2 regions of the Zongyangia acetica genome follow, and region 1 is predicted to be linked to the other one. Evidence: a T-box and tRNA genes for the amino acid it is inferred to sense, from the RefSeq annotation. Region 1 holds a T-box; the other holds one or more tRNA genes.

What was found. The T-box of region 1 lies ahead of aspS (aspartate--tRNA ligase). A T-box ahead of a tRNA ligase gene usually reads a tRNA of that ligase, here a tRNA-Asp.
Region 2: it encodes a tRNA-Asp, which carries the amino acid that the T-box ahead of aspS (aspartate--tRNA ligase) is inferred to sense. The anticodon was not compared.

The regions. Positions count from the first base shown of each region.
Region 1 is NZ_JBBEWN010000011.1:14,432-25,393, forward strand. It holds gene WGC32_RS10710 (MATE family efflux transporter) at 282-1,700, shown strand; T-box leader at 1,768-2,021, shown strand; gene aspS (aspartate--tRNA ligase) at 2,157-4,250, shown strand; gene gatA (Asp-tRNA(Asn)/Glu-tRNA(Gln) amidotransferase subunit GatA) at 4,263-5,711, shown strand; gene gatB (Asp-tRNA(Asn)/Glu-tRNA(Gln) amidotransferase subunit GatB) at 5,708-7,129, shown strand; gene tig (trigger factor) at 7,228-8,271, opposite strand; gene abc-f (ribosomal protection-like ABC-F family protein) at 8,468-9,934, opposite strand; gene WGC32_RS10740 (hypothetical protein) at 10,028-10,276, shown strand; gene WGC32_RS10745 (DUF6514 family protein) at 10,348-10,605, shown strand; gene WGC32_RS10750 (AMP-binding protein) at 10,707-10,962, opposite strand, start outside.
Region 2 is NZ_JBBEWN010000003.1:23,547-34,508, reverse strand. It holds gene WGC32_RS03465 (efflux RND transporter periplasmic adaptor subunit) at 1-650, opposite strand, end outside; gene WGC32_RS03460 (hydroxymyristoyl-ACP dehydratase) at 810-974, shown strand; gene radA (DNA repair protein RadA) at 971-2,359, opposite strand; gene WGC32_RS03450 (N-acetylmuramoyl-L-alanine amidase) at 2,310-3,125, opposite strand; partial or broken gene WGC32_RS15095 (collagen-like protein) at 3,306-3,722, shown strand; gene WGC32_RS03445 (DUF4956 domain-containing protein) at 4,201-4,902, opposite strand; tRNA gene WGC32_RS03440 (tRNA-Cys) at 5,045-5,119, opposite strand; tRNA gene WGC32_RS03435 (tRNA-Gly) at 5,125-5,200, opposite strand; tRNA gene WGC32_RS03430 (tRNA-Phe) at 5,205-5,280, opposite strand; tRNA gene WGC32_RS03425 (tRNA-Asp) at 5,287-5,363, opposite strand; tRNA gene WGC32_RS03420 (tRNA-Val) at 5,367-5,442, opposite strand; tRNA gene WGC32_RS03415 (tRNA-Gly) at 5,702-5,777, opposite strand; tRNA gene WGC32_RS03410 (tRNA-Phe) at 5,782-5,857, opposite strand; tRNA gene WGC32_RS03405 (tRNA-Asp) at 5,864-5,940, opposite strand; tRNA gene WGC32_RS03400 (tRNA-Val) at 5,944-6,019, opposite strand; gene hslO (Hsp33 family molecular chaperone HslO) at 6,112-6,987, opposite strand; gene WGC32_RS03390 (class I SAM-dependent methyltransferase) at 6,991-7,734, opposite strand; gene WGC32_RS03385 (YerC/YecD family TrpR-related protein) at 7,734-8,027, opposite strand; gene lysA (diaminopimelate decarboxylase) at 8,167-9,465, opposite strand; gene yihA (ribosome biogenesis GTP-binding protein YihA/YsxC) at 9,503-10,105, opposite strand; gene lon (endopeptidase La) at 10,125-10,962, opposite strand, start outside.

The DNA of each region.
Region 1 (10,962 bases):
ATATTTATCAATAATTAAAGATAATTTAGAATAAATTTTATGCGGAACTTACTGATTTTCAATGTTTTTTTCAGAGATAGAAAAAATCAACATCAAGGATAAAAATGCAGAAAATGAAACTGCAAGATTCAAGCAATCTGTCTAAATAGAGAGATTGTTTCTGTGAAAGCTTACAAAGTAAAATGCACTGAAACACGGGAATTTTAGAGCTTTTTGAGAACTTTCAAAAGGGTATTGCGGCCGGAAATCTTTGTGATATAATGGGCGAGGATTTGCAGGAAATGTACTTTAGAAATTCACGGAAGAAGGCGGCCTTTATGATTGCCTATCAGGATTCAACCAAACAGGTATTTAAGATGTCGGTGCCCATCTTTGTGGAGCTGCTTTTGCAGCTTCTTGTGGGCAATGTGGACCAATTTATGGTCAGCCACTATTCACAAAACTCGGTGGCCGCCATCGGAAACGCCAACCAGGTGATGAATATTGTCATCATTGTCCTCAATGTGATGAGCGTTGCTACCACCATTTTGCTCTCCCAATATTTAGGTGCGGACAATCGCCGCAAAATCGGCGAGGTCTGCAATATATCGGTGCTGATTATCGCGGTGGCAAGCCTTGTTACCACAGCTGCCATCGTCATACTGCACCGCCAGATTTTTGTTTGGATGCAGATTCCGGAAGAGATCATCGGAGAAGCCAGCAGCTATCTGCTCATTGTGGGCAGCTGTATCCTCATCCAGGGCCTTTATATGACATTTGCAGCCATTTTGCGCTCCTTTGCCATGCTGGGACATGTGATGATGGTATCACTCATCATGAACCTGCTCAATATTGTGGGCAACGCCATCCTCATCAACGGACTTTTGGGCGCCCCCCGTCTTGGCATTGTAGGGGCGGCCATTTCCACCGATATCAGCAAGTTCATTGGTCTGGTCATCGTCTTTTTCCTTTTCCTGAAAAAAACGGGAATTGGGATTTCTCCCGTTTATTTTCGTCCTTTTCCCAAGGATACGGCTAAAAAGCTGCTCTTTATTGGACTGCCCTCCTGCGGGGAGGAGCTTTCTTATAACCTGTCTCAGATTGTAATCCTGGGGTTGATCAACATTTTTGGTACGACGGTCATCGCCACCAAGGTTTATTGCAGTATGCTGGCCAATGTGGCCTATGTTTACACCACGGCCATTGCCCAGGCCACCCAAATCGCTTTGGGCTACCTCATCGGAGCAGGACAGCTGGATCGGGTGAGCTATCGGGTGAAACGAACCCTGGGGATATCTATTTTGGTATCCCTCTCTCTGATCCTGGTCATCTTCCTTGGAAGTGATTGGATCTTTTCCCTCTTTACCGATGACCCGGCAGTCCATGCCCTAGGCAGGGAAATCATTCTGGTAGAATTTCTCTTAGAGCTTGGCCGGGCGGTCAACATCGTCATGAGCCGGTGTCTGGTAGCCGCTGGAGATGTGAAGGTGCCGGTGGCGGTAGGCGTCATCTTTATGTGGAGTGTAGCTGTCGCCCTAGGCTATCTCTTCGGCATTGTTTTAGGATACGGTTTGGTGGGCATCTGGATTGCCATGGCCCTGGATGAATGTGTCAGAGCGGTGGTATTCCTGGTCCGGTTCCGTACCGGAAAATGGAGGGAAAAGCTGATGGTCAATGCCCCCGCTGACCAGCCAAAACCGGCGGGAGAACCGGTCCTTTGATGCAAAAATTCTGTAAAAATTCTTGACATTCCGGATTTTCGGGATATAATAAAGAAAAATTACCACATCAAAAGCGATGATGGGAAGAGTATTTTGGAATGGTAGCCACAGAGAGCCGGGGAGGGTGGAAGCCCGGCGCGGATTTCCAGAAGAAGAACATCCCGGAGCTGCTGGCCGAAAGCAAAAGCGAGTAGATCCAGCCGCAGGCGGAGCGTTACAGCCGCTGGGCATAGGAGCAAGGACCTGTGCCGAAAGGGAACTGCAAAGGCGCAGTTCAAACTGGGTGGCACCACGGGAAGTCAAAGGCTTTTCGTCCCTTTTTCGGGGACGAAAAGCCTTTTTTATTTGAAGCAAGCTTATGGCTGTCCCATTGATTTTGCGATCACTGTGGAGGCTCAGCCAAAACAGAGACACACCGGCCCTGGGATGGGCCAATGGATAAAGGGGGTCAATCGGATGAAAAGAACAGGTTATTGCGGCGCATTCCGGGAGGAAAGCGTAGGCCAGACGGTGACAGCCATGGGCTGGGTTCAGTCCAAACGGGATATGGGCGGTGTCATCTTCATCGATCTCAGGGATAGGGAAGGCACCCTCCAGGTGGTTTTTAACGCCGCCAATCTTTCGCCGGAGGAATTTGCCCTGGCGGAGGGACTCAAAAATGAATCGGTTATCGCCGTCCAGGGGCCGCTGTGTATCAGGGATGAGGAAACCTACAACCCCCGCATCCCCACCGGCACCATTGAATTGCGGGCCCGGAAGCTGGAGCTTCTCTCCAGCGCAAGGCCCCTGCCCTTCCCCATAGAGGAAGGGGGCAGTGTCCGGGAAGAGGTGCGGCTCAGATACCGGTATCTGGACATCCGGCGGCCGAATATGCTTCGCAACCTGCGGTTTCGCCATAAGCTTCAGGGGATCACAGAGCGCTATCTGGACGATATGGGCTTTATCGCGGTGGAAACCCCCATCCTCACCAAGTCCACGCCGGAGGGAGCCCGGGACTACCTGGTGCCCAGCCGGGTCCATCCGGGGGAGTTTTACGCTCTGCCCCAGTCCCCCCAGATTTTTAAGCAGCTTTTGATGGTGGGCGGTGTGGACCGATACTACCAGGTGGCCCGGTGCTTCCGGGATGAGGACCTGCGGGCCGACCGGCAGCCGGAATTTACCCAGGTGGACATGGAGATGTCCTTTGTGGATCAGGAGGACATCCTGGAGCATCTGGAAAGGCTTTTTAAACATATTTTCCGCCAGATGATGGGGCGGGAAATTGAGGGGCCATTCCCGCGGATGACCTGGCAGGAAGCCATGGACCGCTATGGTTCCGACAAGCCGGACCTGCGGTTTGATCTGCCCATTGTGGATCTGACCGACATTGCCAGGTCCTGCGGGTTTTCGGTGTTTCGAAAGGTGGCCGACGCTGGCGGCGTGGTGCGGGCGATTAATGTCAAGGGCTGCGCCGATTTTACCCGCACCCAGATTGAGGATCTCACCCGCAAGGCCCAGAGCTATGGCGCCGGCGGCATGGCTTGGATTGCCCAAAAGCCCGATGGTTCCCTCTATTCCATTCTGACAAAATACTTTACCAAAGAGGAGATGGATGCCATCCTGGCAAGGGTGGACGCTAAGCCCGGCGACTTTATCCTCTTTGGAGCCGGGACCCTTGCCAAGGTGCGGGACACCCTGGGACGGCTTCGGCTGGATTTGGGGGAGATGCTGGGTCTGCGGCGGAAGGATGACTTCCGGTTTCTCATGGTCACCGACTTCCCTCAGTTTGAGTATTCGGAGGAAGAAGGCCGGTTTGTGGCCACCCATCACCCCTTCACCATGCCCTATCCTGAGGATGTGCCCTATCTGCTGACCGATCCAGGCCGGGTTCGGGCCCAGGCTTATGACGTGGTGTTAAACGGTGTGGAGCTGGGTTCCGGCAGCATCCGTATCCATGACGACCAGATTCAGCAGAAGATGTTTGAGGCATTGGGCTTTACCGACGAAGAAATTGAAAACCGGTTTGGCTTTATGGTCCACGCCTTCCAGTACGGTACTCCGCCCCACGGCGGCTTCGCCTTTGGATTAGACCGGCTGGCCATGCTGCTGTTGGGGGAGGACTCCCTGCGGCAGGTCATCGCTTTCCCCAAGGTCAAGGACGCCTCCTGTCCCTTGACAGGGGCGCCGGGAATGGTGGACGATGAGCAGCTGGAGGTCCTTCACCTGGGCGTTGGGGAGGCCCAGCGACGCAGGGCGGACAAAGGCGCCGGAGGCTCCCGGAGGAAAACCGTGGACATTGATGTGGACAATGTGGCCGATTTATCCAAGCTCACCTTGAGCCCGGAGGAGAAAAAGGCCATGAAGCAGGAGCTTTCGGCCATCATCGCCTTTGCCGATCAGCTTTCCGCCCTGGATACCGAGGGGGTGGAGCCCACCGCCCATGTGCTTCCTATGAAAAATGTGTTCCGGGAGGATGTGGTGGTTCCCAGCTTTGACCGGGATTCGCTGCTGCAAAATACACCAACCGCGCAGGATGGCTATATTTATGTGCCCAAAGTGGTGGAAGAGTAAGGGGGGAGAAAGATGAAACTGACAGATATGACAGGATATGAGCTGTCCCAGGCGTTGGAGAAAATGGAAATCTCCTCGGTGGAGGCTACCCAGGCCTATCTGGAGGCCATTGAGAAAAAGGACGGGGAAACCGCCGCCTATCTCACCGTCACCGGGGAGATAGCGCTTGCCGCCGCCGAGAAGGTGGATGAGCGCCGGGCGGCAGGAGAAAGCCTGCATCCCTTGGCCGGGGTTCCGGGGGCCATCAAAGACAACATCTGCACCAAAGGGGTGAAAACCACCTGTGCCTCCAAGATGCTGGGCAACTTCATCCCTCCCTATGATGCGGCGGTGATGGAGCGGCTTCAGGAGCGGCAGATGGTGATGCTGGGCAAGACCAACATGGATGAATTTGCCATGGGTTCCACCACCGAAAACAGCTTTTACAAGGTGACCCGCAACCCCCGTGATCCCTCCCGGGTGCCAGGAGGCAGTTCAGGAGGCAGTGCCGCCGCGGTGGGAGCCAACGAGGCGGCCTATGCCCTGGGCTCTGACACCGGCGGCTCCATCCGCCAGCCCGCGGCCTTCTGCGGCGTAGTGGGGATGAAGCCTACCTATGGCTTGGTTTCCCGCTACGGCCTCATCGCCTTTGCCTCCTCCCTGGATCAGATCGGCCCGCTGACCCGGGACGTGCGAGATAATGCGATGGTCCTCACCGCCATCGCGGGGCACGATAAGCGGGATGCCACCAGCGTTGACCGGACCTACGGCGACTTTGCCGAAGGGATAGAGAGGGGCGTCAAGGGGATGAAGATTGCCCTTCCCCAGGAATATTTTGGGGAGGGGCTGTCTCCGGAAATCCGGGACGCCATCCTGGCAGTGGCCAAAGCGTACCGCAGCCTGGGCGCTGAGATCGAAGAGGTCTCCATGAAGAGCCTGGGCCATGCGCTGCCTGCCTACTATATCCTTTCCAGTGCGGAAGCCTCCTCCAACCTGGCCCGATTTGACGGGGTCAAGTACGGGTTCAGGGCGGAAAACTACGAAAGTATAGACGACCTATATAAAAACACCCGGAGCGAGGGCTTTGGCCCTGAGGTCAAACGGAGGATTATGCTGGGTTCCTTCGCGCTGAGCTCCGGATACTACGACGCTTACTATAAAAAGGCGCTGCAGGCCCGCACCCTCATTGTGGAGGATATGAACCGGGTATTCCGTTCCTGCGACATGATCCTTTCCCCCGTGGCGCCTACCACCGCCTATCGTATCGGGGAGAAGGTCAGCGATCCCCTTTCCATGTACCTGGGGGATGTCTATACCGTGCCGGTGAATATGGCCGGGGTACCCGCCCTGTCCCTGCCCTGCGGGGAGGATAAGGAAGGGCTGCCCATCGGCATGCAGCTGATCGGCCCCGCCTTTTCAGAGCGCAAGCTCTACCAGGCGGGCTACGCCTTGGAAATGTGGAGAAAGGGGGAGAAAAAATGAGCACAGCTTACGAAATGGTCATCGGCCTGGAGGTCCATGTGGAGCTGAAAACCAAGACCAAGATTTTCTGCGGCTGCTCCACCGCCTTTGGCGCCGCGCCCAACACCCAGTGCTGCCCGGTCTGTATGGGAATGCCGGGAACCCTGCCGGTGCTCAATGAACAGGTGGTGGAGTATGCGGTGAAAGCGGGCCTTGCCACCCACTGCACCATCGCCCGCTACTCCAAGGAGGATCGGAAAAACTACTTTTACCCCGACCTGCCCAAGGCCTATCAAATCTCCCAGTACGACCTGCCTTTGTGTGAGCACGGCTGGCTGGACATCCAGACCAAGGCGGGGGAAAAGCGGATTGGCATCACCCGCATCCATATTGAGGAGGACGCGGGAAAACTGATCCACACCGCTTCAGGCGGCACCCTCTGTGACTATAACCGGTGCGGCGTCCCCCTGATTGAGATTGTCTCCGAGCCGGATATTCGCTCGGCGGAGGAGGCGGTGGCCTATGTCCAGAAGCTGAGGGCCATTATGCTCTATACCGGGGTTTCCGACTGCAAGATGCAGGAGGGTTCCCTGCGCTGTGACGTGAACCTTTCGGTGAGGAAGCGGGGAGAGAAAGCCTTTGGCACCCGCACCGAGATGAAAAACCTCAACTCCTTCCAGTTTATCCAGAAGGCCATCACCTACGAATACAAGCGCCAGGTGGAGGCCCTGGAGGCAGGGGAAAAGATTGTTCAGGAAACCCGCCGTTTCGACGAAAAAACCGGCAAGACCTTCTCCATGCGGCGGAAGGAGAACGCCAACGACTACCGGTATTTCCCCGATCCGGATCTTGTGCCCATTGTCCTGTCTGACACCACCATTGCCCGGCTGGAAGGGGAAATCCCCATCCTCCCCGACGAGAGGAAGGCTGCCTATCTGGAACGCTTTGGCCTGACTGCCGCCGACGCGGAGGCGCTGGTATCCCAGCGGGAGATCGCCGACTACTTTGAAGCGGCGGCTGCTCACTCCAAAGGGGTTAAAACCCTAGCCCATCTGATTACCTCCGAGGTGTTCCGTCTGCTGCCGGTGGGCGAAACTAGAATTCCCATTGCCCCTGCCCACCTAGGGCGGATTGCGGATCTGCTGGAGGAAGGGAGAATCAACTCCGGCACCGGAAAACGCCTCATCCAGGCACTGTGGGAGGAGGATCAGGATCCAGAGGCGCTGGCAGAGCGGGAAGGACTGTGGCAGCAAAGCGACGAGGGCGTGCTGCGGCCCTTGGTAGAGCAGGCGCTGATAGAAAACGAGAAGTCCGTTTCTGACTACAAAAATGGAAAGCGCCAGGCCATCCAGCCCCTTATAGGACAGGTGCTGAAAAAGACGGCGGGGAAGGGAAACCCTGTGGTCATCCGGCGGCTTTTGGAAGAACTGCTGCAATAGAAAAATGGGCCCGGGAGTGAGGCTTTCTCCCGAACCCATTTTGATAACAAATCTAGCACATAAAAAATCCCCGGTTTCCCGGGGATTTTTTATTGGGTTTAAGCGGTCACTTCCACCGCATTGTCAGCGACAAATTCCAGGACTTTATCCGCCAGCATGTTGGCTCTGACCTCTTCTTCACCGCCATAGTATTCCACAAATTCTTCCTCGGTCTCAAAGCCGAAGTCAGAAGTATATTGTGTGCAGAGCTCTGCATACTCCTCGTCGCTGATGGAAATGCCCTCCGCCTCAGCGATGGCCTGATAGATCAACTCCAAGCCTACGTTTTGCTCCGCCATGGTCTGGGCCTCTTCGTTGAACTCGTCCTCTGTCATGCCATAGTTTTGCTGCATAAACTCATCCAAGGTCATGCTGTAGGCGGCGGCGTACTCGTTATAGTAGTCGGTCATCTCCGCCACATAGTCATCCACAGCCCCTTCTGGATACTGGAGGATTTCGCAGTTTTCCAGCAGCATATCCTGAAGGTCCGATATAGTCTGGGAGTCAATGCTCTGCTGTTTTTGTTCCAGTAAGGAATTTTTCAACGCGGTAGTGTAGTCTTCCACCGTCTGATACTCATCGCCTAAGGTCTGAACAAACTCATCGGTCAATTCCGGCGTGACCGTTTCCTGGATGCTGTTGACGGTGACATTGAAAACCACTGGGACCCCTGCCAAATCGGGGTTGTTGTCATAAGGATCGGGGAAGGTGAGGTTCAGGCTGACCTGGTCACCGATTTCAGCTCCGATGAGCCCCTCCTCAAAGCCGTCGATAAAACGGCCGGAGCCGATGGTCAGGTCATAGCCCTCAGCGGAACCGCCGTCAAAAGCCTCGCCGTCGACTAGGCCTTCATAGTCAATGTTGACCACATCGCCGTCTGCCACCGGCCGGCCGGTGACCTCTTCGGTGGTGGACTTATCGCTCAAAAGGCGCTCGATTTGGGCATTGACTTCCTCATCGGTGACGACGGGCGTTTCTACCTGTACTTCTAAGCCCTTGTATTCGCCTAATTTTACATATTCGTTTCCGCTGTCATTGCTTGCACATCCGCCCAGCATAACTGCGACGCAGAGAGCGGCAGCACAAAGAATTCTTTTTTTCACTGTGATAACCCTTTCTTCTTCAGATCATTTTTGCGGTATCTCTATTTATAGCACAGATCAAGGGGAAAATAAAGATTTCTGACAAAAATTCATGGAATCAACACATTCCTCGGATATCCAGTATAGAATTCCACCGCCATTTTTAGATAATATGAATAATTTCTCTTTGAAATTTGAAGGATAGCTTCCGGCCGCATCACAGAGGGATAATTTTGGTCGCTACCTTGGACTGAAAGGCGGCGTCATGCTCCACAAACACCATGGTGGGCCGGCAGTTGAGGATCAGTTCCTCAATCTGGATGCGAGAGAGAATATCGATGTAGTTGAGGGGCTCGTCCCAGAGATAGAGATGGGCCTCCTGGCATAGACTTTGGGCGAGGAGCACCTTTTTCTTTTGTCCAGCGCTGAGCTGCTCCATCCCCTTGGAGAACTGTTCCCGAGAAAAGTCCATCTTCCTCAGAATGGCCTTAAAAAGGCTTTCGTCCAGCCCTTGGCTTTCGATATATTCCCGGAGATCCCCCTGGAGATAGGAGGTATCCTGGGGGATACAGGAGATCACCAGCCCCTGGGCCGCAGCTACATGACCGGTGTGGGGGATATCCTGCCCCAGCAGAAGCTTTAAGACACTGGATTTTCCCGCCCCATTCTTTCCCACCAGGGCAATGCGGTCTCCCCGCTCTACTGTAAAGCTCAGATGTTCGGTTACAGGACGGCCGTCATAGGAGATGGATAGATCCTGGATCTGGGCCAGCACCTTTTTGTGAAAGTCCAGATTTTTCAGGGAAAGGGATTCAGATGTGTCCAGGTTTTTTAACAGAGAAGACTTTTGCTCCACAGCCTCCTGCTGCCGCCGGGCAATGACCTTGGCCCGTTTCATCATCTTGGCTGATTTATGGCCGATATAACCCTTGTCAAAAGCGTCTTCCCCGTATTTGCTGGCCTCCACCCGGTCTGACCAACCGGAGGTCCGCCGGGCCGCGGCAGAAAGCCGGCGGATATCCTTTTGCAGCCGCTCATTTTCCTGCATCTCAAATTGATCCTGACGGTGCTTGTTCTCCTGCCAGCTGGAAAAATTCCCCCGCTGCACCTCAATGTTGCAGCGGTTAATCGAGAGGATGTGATCGATACAGCCGTCGAGGAAGGCACGGTCATGGGAAACTAGGATAAAGCTCCGCTTGCCCTTGAGATACTCCGCAACCACCTGCCGGGCATGTTGATCCAAATGGTTGGTAGGCTCATCGATGAGGAGGAAGTTGTTCTCCCGCAGGAAAAGGGCTGCCAGCAGGACTTTGGTCCGTTCCCCCTGGCTCAGGGTGGAAAAAGGGCGGTAGAGGACCTCGCTGTCCACCTCCAGCAGGGAAAGCTCCCGGAATAGCCGCCAAGACTCGGCGCCGTCAAGGATTTCCTCCGCTATGTCCAAGGTCATCCGCTCCGGCTGTGAAACTTCGAAGGGGAAATAGTCAAAGCGGACGCTGTGGGAAATGGTTCCCTTGTATTCATACTGCCCCATGAGCAGCTTTAAAAAAGTGGTTTTTCCCCGCCCATTGCGGCCGGTGAGCCCAAGCTTCCAGTCGGTGTCGATCTGAAAGGATACATCCTCAAAGATATTGTCAAAGCTACCCTCATAGCAGAAGGTGAGATGGGATACGCTGATCAAAGACATGAAAACCGCCTCCAAAAATAAAATAAGCCGCAAGAAAGCAAACTTCTTGCAGCTTACACAGCCATATCCCCTCCGCGCTGATAAAAAACGCAGATGAACTTCTTAATCAGATGGGGAGAAGCAGATTACTTTCTTGCATTGGGGCAAAAGAAATCAGACAGCTTGCGACTGTCAGCATTTGCCTTTTCTTTGTTAGCAAGAAAAAATAATCACACGCTTACCCCTTTCAATTTTTGTGTTATTATACAAAATTTTTTTGTGAATGTCAATCCTCATGAAATATTAAAGAAAAAACAGGAAAATTATGAAATTTTTTCAAATTATTCTTTTACCAAAGATTGACAATTATTAACAGATATAGTAAAATATAGATAAAGATGAGAAAGAAATTTCAATAAAAAGGAAGTTGAGCTATGAGTAGTTACGAGGTAGTTGAAGAGCAACGGGAAGAAGAGGGACAAAGTCCCTACACTATGCTGAACGTGGTAGCCAAACAAGAGGGAGAGACCTACATTTTTCATGATGTCAATCTTTCCCGCCACAAGCTGGAAGCGCTGATTGCAATATGCAATCGTGACCAGGTATCCCCAATCCATTTTGATGAGGTTTTGCTGGATTATATCAAGATGGATATGGAAAATCTTAAACCAGAAATTATTATAACAAAGTAACCTCCAATTCTCTGTCGAAAAATTGCAGGCAATTTTATTCATAGAAAAAAGGAGCCCCCCATTTTTGATTGGAGGGTTCCTTTTATTTCTAAATAAAAAGTTTATGCGGTTTCAATGGCATTGGCGGCCTGCAGGCCCAGTTTCTCCACAGCATTTTCCCGCATTTTATATTTGAGGATTTTGCCGGCAGCATTCATGGGGAAGCTATCCACAAAGTCCACATAGGCGGGGGTCTTGTGCTTGGCCATGTGGGAAGACACATATTCTTTGAGTTCATCCTCGGTCATGGTCTCGCCCTTTTTCAGGATGACACAGGCCATAATCGCCTCTCCATAATCCTTATCCGGGACACCGATG
Region 2 (10,962 bases), on a different contig from region 1:
GTAATGTAACATCGATCTCCATGGGATACCTCCTGTATCTGTGATTCTCCCACTTCAGCGCGAAGGGCCAATTTAGAATTATCCACGATGGTGACGGCTGCTGTTCCGGCTTGAGTAGGCATTCCTGTTTGGAGGGTAAGGTCACCGATAACGCCAGACATGGGTGCTGTTAGCTGGGTCGGGATCTCTAGAGTCTGCGTAATCTGAGCATTCTTGCTACCACCTTGTGCTGCGGAGAATGCTTGGATCAATTCTTCTTCACTTAAACCACTTAATGCGCCAAAAACACTCAGTGTCTCTGAGAGCTCATCCGGAATCTCTATTTCTGTTTCACCAAGGCTGTTAAAGGGATTTTGCGCAATAACTGCTTTGGATTTATTGACATCTACATCCGCGATCACCTGGCCTTCGGTTACATAATCCCCGACTTCCACGTAGACCTGATCTGGCACTACGGTTGTATCCAAATATAGTTGTGCTTCCTCAAGGCTTTCAATGGTACCAGTCGCTGTCACCTGATCGACAAAACGTGTTTCTTTTGCAATCACCACCTGAGCAGTATCTACAGCAGCTGTTACAATGGTAGGTATGAGAAGGGTGCCAGGAATAAGTAGAATGACTATCATGAGTACTACAATTTTTAGTTTCATTTTGACCTCCGACTGCGCATATCATCTCTTCCCCTATTTTTTCACAAAGTCTGGGATTTATGAGGCATGAAGCGACCTTCCAGAATATTTTGATTTTTTTACAGCAAAATATTTGTATTGTGAATCTTCCCCGGCAGATAAAGCGAAAGGAGAATGAATATGAACATCGTCGCCTGTGACAAACCTTGCCTGCATCAGAAGGACGGTTACTGCACATTAGAAAAGGTGCCATATATTACTTCCTCAAAAGAAAAAGGCTGCCTTTACTATGTAGAAAATAGTAAAGAGCAGCCTGTCAATTATCAAGCAAATGTTAAAGATTAGCGGGAAAGTGCCTTAAAGGCGTCGCGGATATAGGAAACTCCCACAATTTCCATTCCATATTTTTCGGGTTGCTTAATATAGCGCAAACAACGTTTTGGAATAATGCATTTAGAAAATCCCAGACGAGATGCTTCGGTCAAACGTTGTTCGATGCTTGTGATTGCCCGAATTTCTCCAGCCAGTCCCACTTCTCCAAAGGCAGCTACCGACTGGTCAATGACCTGATCGGTAACAGAGGACATTAAAGCCAGAGCAACTGCAAGATCTGCCGCAGGTTCATCGAGGCGCAGGCCTCCAACGACATTGACATAAACGTCCAAAGTTCCAAAAAAGAAACCTGCCCGCTTTTCCAATACTGCGATGAGCAGCGCCATCCGATTATAATCAAAGCCAGTTGCAGTCCTTCTTGGTGCGGTAAAACCAGACTTGGTGGCTAAGGCCTGCACCTCGGTTAAAATCGGCCTAGAACCCTCCATAACGCAAGAAACGCAAGTACCGGAGACATGTTGTGGACGATCAGATAAAAGCATCTGGGAGGGATTTTCTACCTCTTCCAATCCAGTATCATGCATCTCAAATACACCGATTTCATTGGTAGAGCCATACCGGTTTTTAACAGCCCTTAAAATACGGTAGGAAAGGTTTCTCTCCCCTTCGAAATATAATACGGCATCTACCATATGCTCTAGCACCTTGGGGCCAGCAATGGCACCATCCTTGTTGACGTGACCAACAATAAAGATAGAGATACCGTATTCCTTGGCCACTCTCATAAGCAGCTGGGTGGACTCCCGCACCTGAGAAACACTGCCACTGGATGACGGTACTGACTCAACATGCATGGTCTGTATGGAGTCGATAATAACAATATCTGGACTTTCCTTGACAATGGTATCCACAATTGTCTGTGCATCAGTAATAGTGGCGATAAACAAATTTTCAGTTTGTACATGAAGACGCATAGCACGGACCTTAATTTGCTTTTCACTTTCCTCCCCGGTGATATAGAGTACCTTCTGCCCCTGCCCTAGATATTCGCAAATTTGCAGCAGTAGTGTAGATTTTCCAATTCCTGGTTCACCGCTGAGCAGGATCAGAGAACCACGTACTATGCCGCCACCCAATACTCGGTCCAATTCCTGAAGACCTGTGCTGTAACGATCCTCATCTCCGAAGGTAATATGCTGGATATTCATTGGCGTCACAGCGTGGCCGCCGGCTGTAGAAACCGCTACAGTGCCGCTTTTTTTAGAGCCTGTTACAACATTCTTCACCTGTTCTTCTAGCGTGTTCCACTCTCCGCATTCCGGACAACGCCCGAACCATTTGGCTGTTTCACCTCCGCACTGGGAGCATACATAAATTGTTTTTGATTTGACTGCCATTGATTGTACCATCCATTTCTTTTTGACTTTGTTTATCCCGAATATTCGATGCAAAATACCGATTTAGAGCACATGCTATCGTGAAAGCGACTTCATCCTGATATTCGGAAGTCGACAATTTATGTGCCTCTTCAGGGTTAGATAAAAAACCACATTCAATAAGAACCGCTGGAGATTGCGCATGATAAAGCAGATAAAGGTTGTCACCCGCTTTTTTATGTATCCGGGTATTCTCAGGTTGCAATATTTCCTGAAAAGTATCCTGCAGCGTTTGGGAAAGGATCTCGCTCTCAGGATGATTGGGGCTAAAAAACATCTGTGCCCCATTGTATTTAGATATACCGAACTGATTTTGATGGATGCTGAGAAAAATCGCATCCTCATTGTCCTCAATCATTTTCATGCGGTTTTTTATATCAGAGATCTTCTGTTCTCGAACTGATGATTTATCCGCATCGTGTAGCGAGGTATCACTATCCCGTGTCAAAATAACTTCATATCCATTCATAAGGAGCTGGTCACGCAGCTTGAGAGCAATAGCCAAGTTAATATCCTTTTCAACAATGCCATCTACTCCAACAGCTCCTCCATCCATGCCTCCGTGGCCAGCATCGATGATTACTTTTTTACTCTGCTGTCTTTCTGTATTGACATTAACCATCACAGTATTCGTTTTTACAATATGACCGGCTGACATACAAAAAATCACCACAGCAAGTGTGGTAATGGGTACGACCAATTTCAAATAATTAATTTTCATCGCCATCTTTTCTATCACCCCACAAACATTTTATGTCTGTATGTCCAGTGAATAGACTAACGATTAAATCCATTATACCTTTTTTTCTATCATTGCACAAGAAATAGCAACCTGTGGCCAGTCGCTTTCAAAAGAGATTTTGCATAGGATGTAAAAATATCTTTCTATCATAAAATCTCATAAAGGATGATTACCTTGAATTATCATTGCCCATTTTATTGCTGTCGTCCTCCCTGCCCTGGTGGGGTTACCGGTCCAACCGGTCCTACGGGTCCAACGGGTGCTCAAGGCCCACAGGGCGCCACTGGGCCTACAGGTCCACAAGGTCCTGTAGGCGCCCAAGGCCCGCAGGGAATCATCGGAGCCACTGGAGCGACTGGATCCACTGGTACAACAGGCTCAACAGGACCAACCGGCCCTACGGGTCCAACGGGAATGCAAGGACCTACAGGAGCGACTGGGCCTACAGGCCCACAAGGCCACGAAGGTCCTCAGGGCCCTCAAGGAATAGCGGGAGCCAAAGGAGATGCCGGCCCTGCCGGTGTGACAGGCCCTACGGGTCCCACAGGTATACAGGGTCCACGGGGCGATACTGGCCCTACCGGTGCTACTGGAGCAGCGGGACCAGGTGCTTTATTGGCACGATATGTTAACGCCTCTAGGATCACAACGAGTTCTCCCATTGAATTTGTGGAAATCTCTAATTCCGCCCCTGATTTAATTTCACAGTCAAGTCCAACAACAATCACATTAGCGACTGGACCTTTCTATCTTATTTTTTATTCCTTTTTCGGGGCTACCAATACAGACAGCTACCTCCAGGTCATCAGCAGAGCAAATGGAACCATCTTAGTAAGTTTTAACTCGAAGGTTCCAACAACAACGGCAGGAGGTCTTTCCGCCTCGACAGAATCAACCACAGCATTTCCTGTCATAGGAGACAGCACAAATCTTGATTTTCTCATTGCATCTTCTGCAACGCTTTCTTCCGGTGAATTTTATCTCTATATTATTGCGTTTCCCAATTGAATTTTTTCTGGAATAAAAAACCCGGACAAAATCTTAAAGATTATGTCCGGGTTCAACTTTTATATTTGCCATGTTGCCTATCAGTGATATCGTCGTTTTGCGAAACGATGTTGACATAATCAATTCCCTCCATTTTATCAACTTGCTCTAAAATTTTTTTGTCTGCCTTAGTTATCTGAGAGAAGCGCCGAGAGGGTAATTGATAGATAAATTCCACTGTATCTTTGGTGGTATTCATCGCTTGCAACTTTTCTTTTGCTCTAAAAAATGAGGTAACCATAGATTGAATGTCCTTTTCCAATCGTTTATGTGCCCGGATAACCAGTAGCCTTTTATAATCATTTTTGATTCTGCCAACAACCAAAAGTAGAACAAAAAGAGCTAATGTACTAATACTCGCAATGATATAGTCACCGATGCCACAGCAGATGCCTACAACAATTGTCCAGAAAATATAGACAGTATCTCTAGGATCCTTCACTGCATTTCTGAAGCGTACTATGGAGAGAGCACCTACCATACCAAGGGAAAGGGCAATGTTACTACCAATGACGATCATTACTGATGTGGTAAGAACAGTTAATACGATGAGCGACACATTAAACCTTCTGCTATAGATAGTACCAGTATGGGTGATCCAGTATGAAAGAAAAATGACCATACCTATGATCACAGACACCGTAATATGAACCAAAATTTCCTCAAGGGACAGTGCATATTCCCGAGTGAAGAAACTATTCAATATTTCTTTCATATCTACACCCCCTTTTGAAAGCAATTCAATTATCATACGATTTATTGATGAAGATAATAGACTTTAATTATACATGATTTGATGTATGAAATCTAGGTAAGGACAAAAGAAAACACCCCTGAACTTTCAGGGGTGTTTTCTTTGGAGGCGCCACCCAGATTTGAACTGGGGAATGAAGGTTTTGCAGACCTCTGCCTTACCACTTGGCTATGGCGCCTTATATGGAGCGGGTTACGAGGCTCGAACTCGCTACCTCCACCTTGGCAAGGTGGCGCTCTACCAGATGAGCTAAACCCGCAGGATGGTGCCTCCGGTCGGAATCGAACCAACGACACGAGGATTTTCAGTCCTCTGCTCTACCGACTGAGCTACAGAGGCATCCATTGGCGACCCGGATGGGGCTCGAACCCACGACCTCTAGCGTGACAGGCTAGCGTTCTAACCAACTGAACTACCGGGCCATTTGGTGGGAACAACAGGGCTCGAACCTGTGACCCCCTGCTTGTAAGGCAGGTGCTCTCCCAGCTGAGCTATGCTCCCATCTTTACAGAAAATTGTCACTTCTCATCAGCGACGAATATTATTTTACAATAAAGACAGAAAAAAGTCAATGTTTTTCTTAAAAAAAATTACCAAATGAACCCGATTTAATTTTTCACTGGATTTAGATAAAGATTGTGGAGAAAACGAGAGGATAGTCTTATCATATGCCCTTTTCCCCGGGGTTATTCTTAGCTCTTGACATTTGGCAAATAATCAAAAACACCTGAAGCAAATTTGCTTCAGGTGTTTTTGATTATGGAGCGGGTTACGAGGCTCGAACTCGCTACCTCCACCTTGGCAAGGTGGCGCTCTACCAGATGAGCTAAACCCGCAGGATGGTGCCTCCGGTCGGAATCGAACCAACGACACGAGGATTTTCAGTCCTCTGCTCTACCGACTGAGCTACAGAGGCATCCATTGGCGACCCGGATGGGGCTCGAACCCACGACCTCTAGCGTGACAGGCTAGCGTTCTAACCAACTGAACTACCGGGCCATTTGGTGGGAACAACAGGGCTCGAACCTGTGACCCCCTGCTTGTAAGGCAGGTGCTCTCCCAGCTGAGCTATGCTCCCACAATTTCGCTGCAAATTATCCAAAACACAAGCAGCGAAATTAATTCTACATGATTCCCCCAAAAATGTCAAGCTTTTTATAAATTGATATATTACTTTGCTCTCGCCATCAAAGTTTTTATTTCTTTTTGATTGAATCGATATTTTTTACTACAAAAATGACAACCAACCTCTGTGACCTTATCTTCCTCTGACATTTTTTGCAGTTCTTTTTTTCCAAGAGAAAGCAGGGCACGTTCTACCCGCTCTCTACTACAATCACATTTGTAGGAAACCTCTTTTTCCTCTAATATGTTTGGCTCAAAGCCGTCTAAGGCTTTTTCTATGATCTGTTGAGGTGTTAACCCTTCATGGAGCATTTGGGATACCGGAGGCATTTTCTTGACATTTTCTTCTAATTCAGAAATGGTCTCCTCTCCTACCCCAGGCATAAGCTGTATAAGATATCCTCCAGCGGAAAGTACAGTTAGATCCGTATTGACAAGTACGCCAAGCCCACAGACGGTGGGAATTTGTTCGCTGACGGCGTAATAGCTGGTAATGTCTTCTGCAATTTCTCCAGAGATGAGAGGCACTTGCCCAACATAAGGGTCTTTCATTCCTAGATCTTTGATTACATGAAGAACACCTTTCCCTACAGCACCTCCCACATCCAGCTTACCATATTGGTTAAGGGGTAATTCAACGATAGGATTGACTGGATATCCCCTCACATTGCCTTCGCCGTCAGTTACTGCAATCAGCGCGCCAACTGGGCCATCGCCTGCTACACGTAAGGTAATAGAATTTTCTTTATCTTTTAGCATAGAGCCCATAATAGATGCAGCCGTTAGCAAACGCCCCAAACCCGCTGTAACAACAGCACTGGTCTGATGGATACGCTCAGCCCGTGCAACGATATCGGTGGAATCAATGGCAATACAAGAAATTCCACCATCTTTACTCAATGCCCGTACTAATTTTCCCATACATTATTCACTCTTTCTTGTTACAAATATAAGCCGTTGGGTATTTTCTACTGGCGCTTGAAAAGTATCATCTCCATAAATTGCCAGTACCTCCATACCGGATTCCCGCAGCCATTCTGTCAGTAATTTCGGAGCATAGGCACGCTCCTTGAGAGACTCAGATTCCCGATCATAGCTCTCACCGTTCCAGGAAAAGAAATCTAGTGTGATTTCCACACAATCTTCCTGATCCGCTGGCCCATTTTGCCATACACAATATAGATCATCGTCTTCATAGACAAAGGTAGAGTCAGAGAGTATTTCCCGATGTTTATAAGGTGTGTTGACATCAAAAAGAAAGATGCCGCCGGGATTCATAAAAAGGGATACCCTTTGAAAAATTTTTAGAACCGTCTTTGGGTCTGTCACATGATTAATGCTGTCCAAAGCACAAACTGCAGCATCAATCGTACCGTAAAGATCCAAATCCTCCATCTGCTGGCATAAAAAGAGAATGGGATAACTCCCATCGTTCTTTTCCATGGCCTGTGAAAGCATATCCTCAGAACCATCTACGGCAATAACATCATAGCCGAGACGAGCTAATTCGAGAGATAAGCTGCCTGTACCGCAGGCAAGGTCGAGCAAAAGCTCGACCTTGCCACGGTGATATTTTTGCAGCAATGCCTGAAAATACTGTGCTCTCCCCGGATAATCTACATCCCAGGTCAGCCGATCATAATAGGCCGCAAAACAATGATACGCCATTATTTTTCATCCTTCAGTCTTTCAAAAACCACCCGATAACCGTCACAACCATAGTTGAGGGAACGATTCACACGGCTGATGGTCGCCGTACTGGCGCCAGTCTCATTGACAATATCACTATATACATGGCGCTCTTCCAACATTTTAGCTACATGCAGCCGCTGTGACAAAGCCTTTAACTCAGGAACAGTGCATAGATCCTCAAAAAAATTATAACATTCCTCCAGAGTTTCCAAAGACAAAATCGCTTTGAAGAGATAATCCACATTCATATCTTTCAGTTTGCTGTTCATATGCCTTCCTCCGAATTACACATGATAGGTCTATTCATAGTTTACCACACTGAACTGAAAAAGTAAATGATTCTATAAAAAAATAGACAGAGAAAAGCGCACCGGTTCCTTCCGATGCGCTAGAGTCATAAAAACTACCCTACAGATCGTTGCGGATAATATCTTCCAAGGTTTCTCGTTTCACCACTAGCCGGTCTTTACCACCTTTGACAAAGATGACAGCGGGTTTAGGAATTCGATTATAGTTAGAAGACATTGAGTAATTATAAGCACCAGTAGCCAAAACAGCAATGATATCACCGGGTTTCACATCCTGAATATGCATTCCTTCCCCGATGAGATCGCCGCTCTCGCAGCATTTACCGGCAATGGTGACAACCTTTTCTCTGGGCTCACCAGCACGGCTTGCCACCAGACACTCATATTCAGATTGATACAACGCATAACGCGGGTTATCGGTCATCCCTCCATCGATCGAAACATAAGTACGGATATGGGGGATTTCCTTTACAGCACCTACAGTATAAAGGGTGATGCCTGCCGGTCCAGCAATAGAACGTCCTGGTTCGATAATAATAAACGGCCGCTTAATTGCAAGATCTTTGCAGGTGCTGTTAACAACGGCAGAAACCTTTTGCATATAGCTGTCATATTCCACAGGATCATGCTCGGTAATATATTTAATACCGAATCCGCCGCCTAAGTTTAGCTCCCCTATTTCATAACCAGTTTCTGTCTTGATTTGTGCAATAAAGCCAAGCATAACCTGTGCCGCATGCTCAAAGGGTTCAATATCGAAAATTTGAGAACCTATGTGACAGTGTAGCCCTTTTAGACAGATATTTTCGTAACCGAGAGCTTCTTTTACCGCTTCCATGGCTTCGCCCGTCTCGAGCGCAAGGCCGAATTTGCTATCAATCTGCCCAGTACGTACAAAATCATGGGTATGAGCATCAATACCAGGTTTGATGCGGAAAAAGATATTCGCCGTCTTTCCTTGGGAACGGGCCAAAGTATTGAGAAACGCTAGTTCTGTCAGATTATCGACCACAATACGTCCTACGCCATATTCCAAAGCCAGTGTCAATTCTTCCATTGTCTTGTTATTGCCATGGAAGAACACCTTCTCCATAGGAAATCCGGCCTCATGCGCCGTGTAAAGCTCTCCAGCAGATACTACATCAAGGCCCAAGCCTTCTGAAGCTGCTACCTTACAAATTTCTTTACAGCAGAAAGCTTTGCTGGCATAGGTGACAAGTCCCTGTCCATCGTAATATTTGTCGATGGATTTTTTGTAAAGGCTACAGCTTCGCCGGATATCATCCTCATCCATCACATACAGAGGGGTACCATATTTTTCGGCCAGCATAATGGTATCCACTCCCCCAATGGTCAGGTGTCCGGCCTCATTAATTCCCAAGCAATCTGAAATAAACACGTCGCATTTCTCCTTTGTCTTCAATATCTTTTGATGCCTATTCCCCTACTTCGGCAATTTCATCCGCAATGTCGTCAATAATTGCCTTAATATCTTCAACGCCATCGCCCTTTACAGAAGAAAAGGGAATCATGGTGATTTGGTCGGCATAAGGGATTTCTTCTTGGAGAGCTGCCAACCGTTCTTCCTTTTGGGATTTGCTAAGCTTGTCAGACTTTGTCAAAATGATGACGAAAGGGATTTCACTCTCAATTAGAAAATGAAGCATCATTAGATCATCCTGCGTGGGAGGATGACGCATATCGATAAGCTGAAAGACCAGGGCAATATCCCGTTCGGTATTAAAATACCCCTCCATTAACTCAGCCCATCTTCTTTTTTCTGATTTTGATACCTTTGCAAAACCATATCCAGGAAGATCCACAAAACGAACATTATCTCCCTTGAAGAAATTGATCGTTTTAGTTTTTCCCGGAACAGAACTCACTTTGGCCAGAGTCTTTCGATTAAAAATTTTATTAATTAATGTAGATTTTCCTACATTAGAACGACCGGAAAAAGCAATCTCCGTCATGGTCGAAGGGGGCAATTGAGAAAGCAGACCAAAAGATGTTTCAAACTCTATGGCGTGATAATTCATACTGTCTCCTTTGCTCTCTTTACTGGGTAATAAAGCGATTTTTGATGTCTTTTTTCTCGTTAAGTTTTACACCTGTCTTGCAGCCATCGTCATCAGGCTGAACCACAGCAGGATTTTTAATCAGTGCATGGTTTAAAACGGTATCTATTTTAGCGGCAGGAATAAACTTGATAGAGGATTTGACCACATCATCTACCTGCTCAAGATCGGGAACATTGTCCTGAGGAATAATTACGGTTTTTACCCCTGCTGCATAGGCGGCCATCGTTTTTTCCCTCAGACCACCGATGGGTAGAACCCGACCACGCAAGGTAATTTCTCCTGTCATTGCAACCTCTCGACGTACCGGTGTATTGGACAGAGCGGATACAATAGCAGTACACATGGTAACACCTGCCGACGGACCATCCTTTGGCACCGCGCCTTCTGGCACATGAATGTGGATGTCTCGCGTTTTATAGAAGTCAGGCTCAATGAGAAGCTCATCAGCACGGCTGCGCACATAGCTGATTGCCGCATGGGCAGACTCCTTCATCACGTCTCCTAAAGAACCTGTGAGCTCGATTTTGCCATTTCCATCCATAACAGCAACCTCGATGGGCATAGTCTCACCGCCCACAGAGGTCCAAGCAAGTCCGGTGACAACTCCTACTTCGTCTGTCTCCAAAATCTTTTCTGGCTTAAACTTTTTGGCGCCAAGGAATTCTTCAATATTTTTATCTCGAATGTTGACCTTCTGTACTTCACCAGCCACCAAGCATTTATCCGCCTTTCGGCAGAGGGAAGCGATCACCCGCTCCAGATTACGGACACCGGCTTCCCGTGTGTAGTTATCAATCAAATCGTAAAGGGCATCA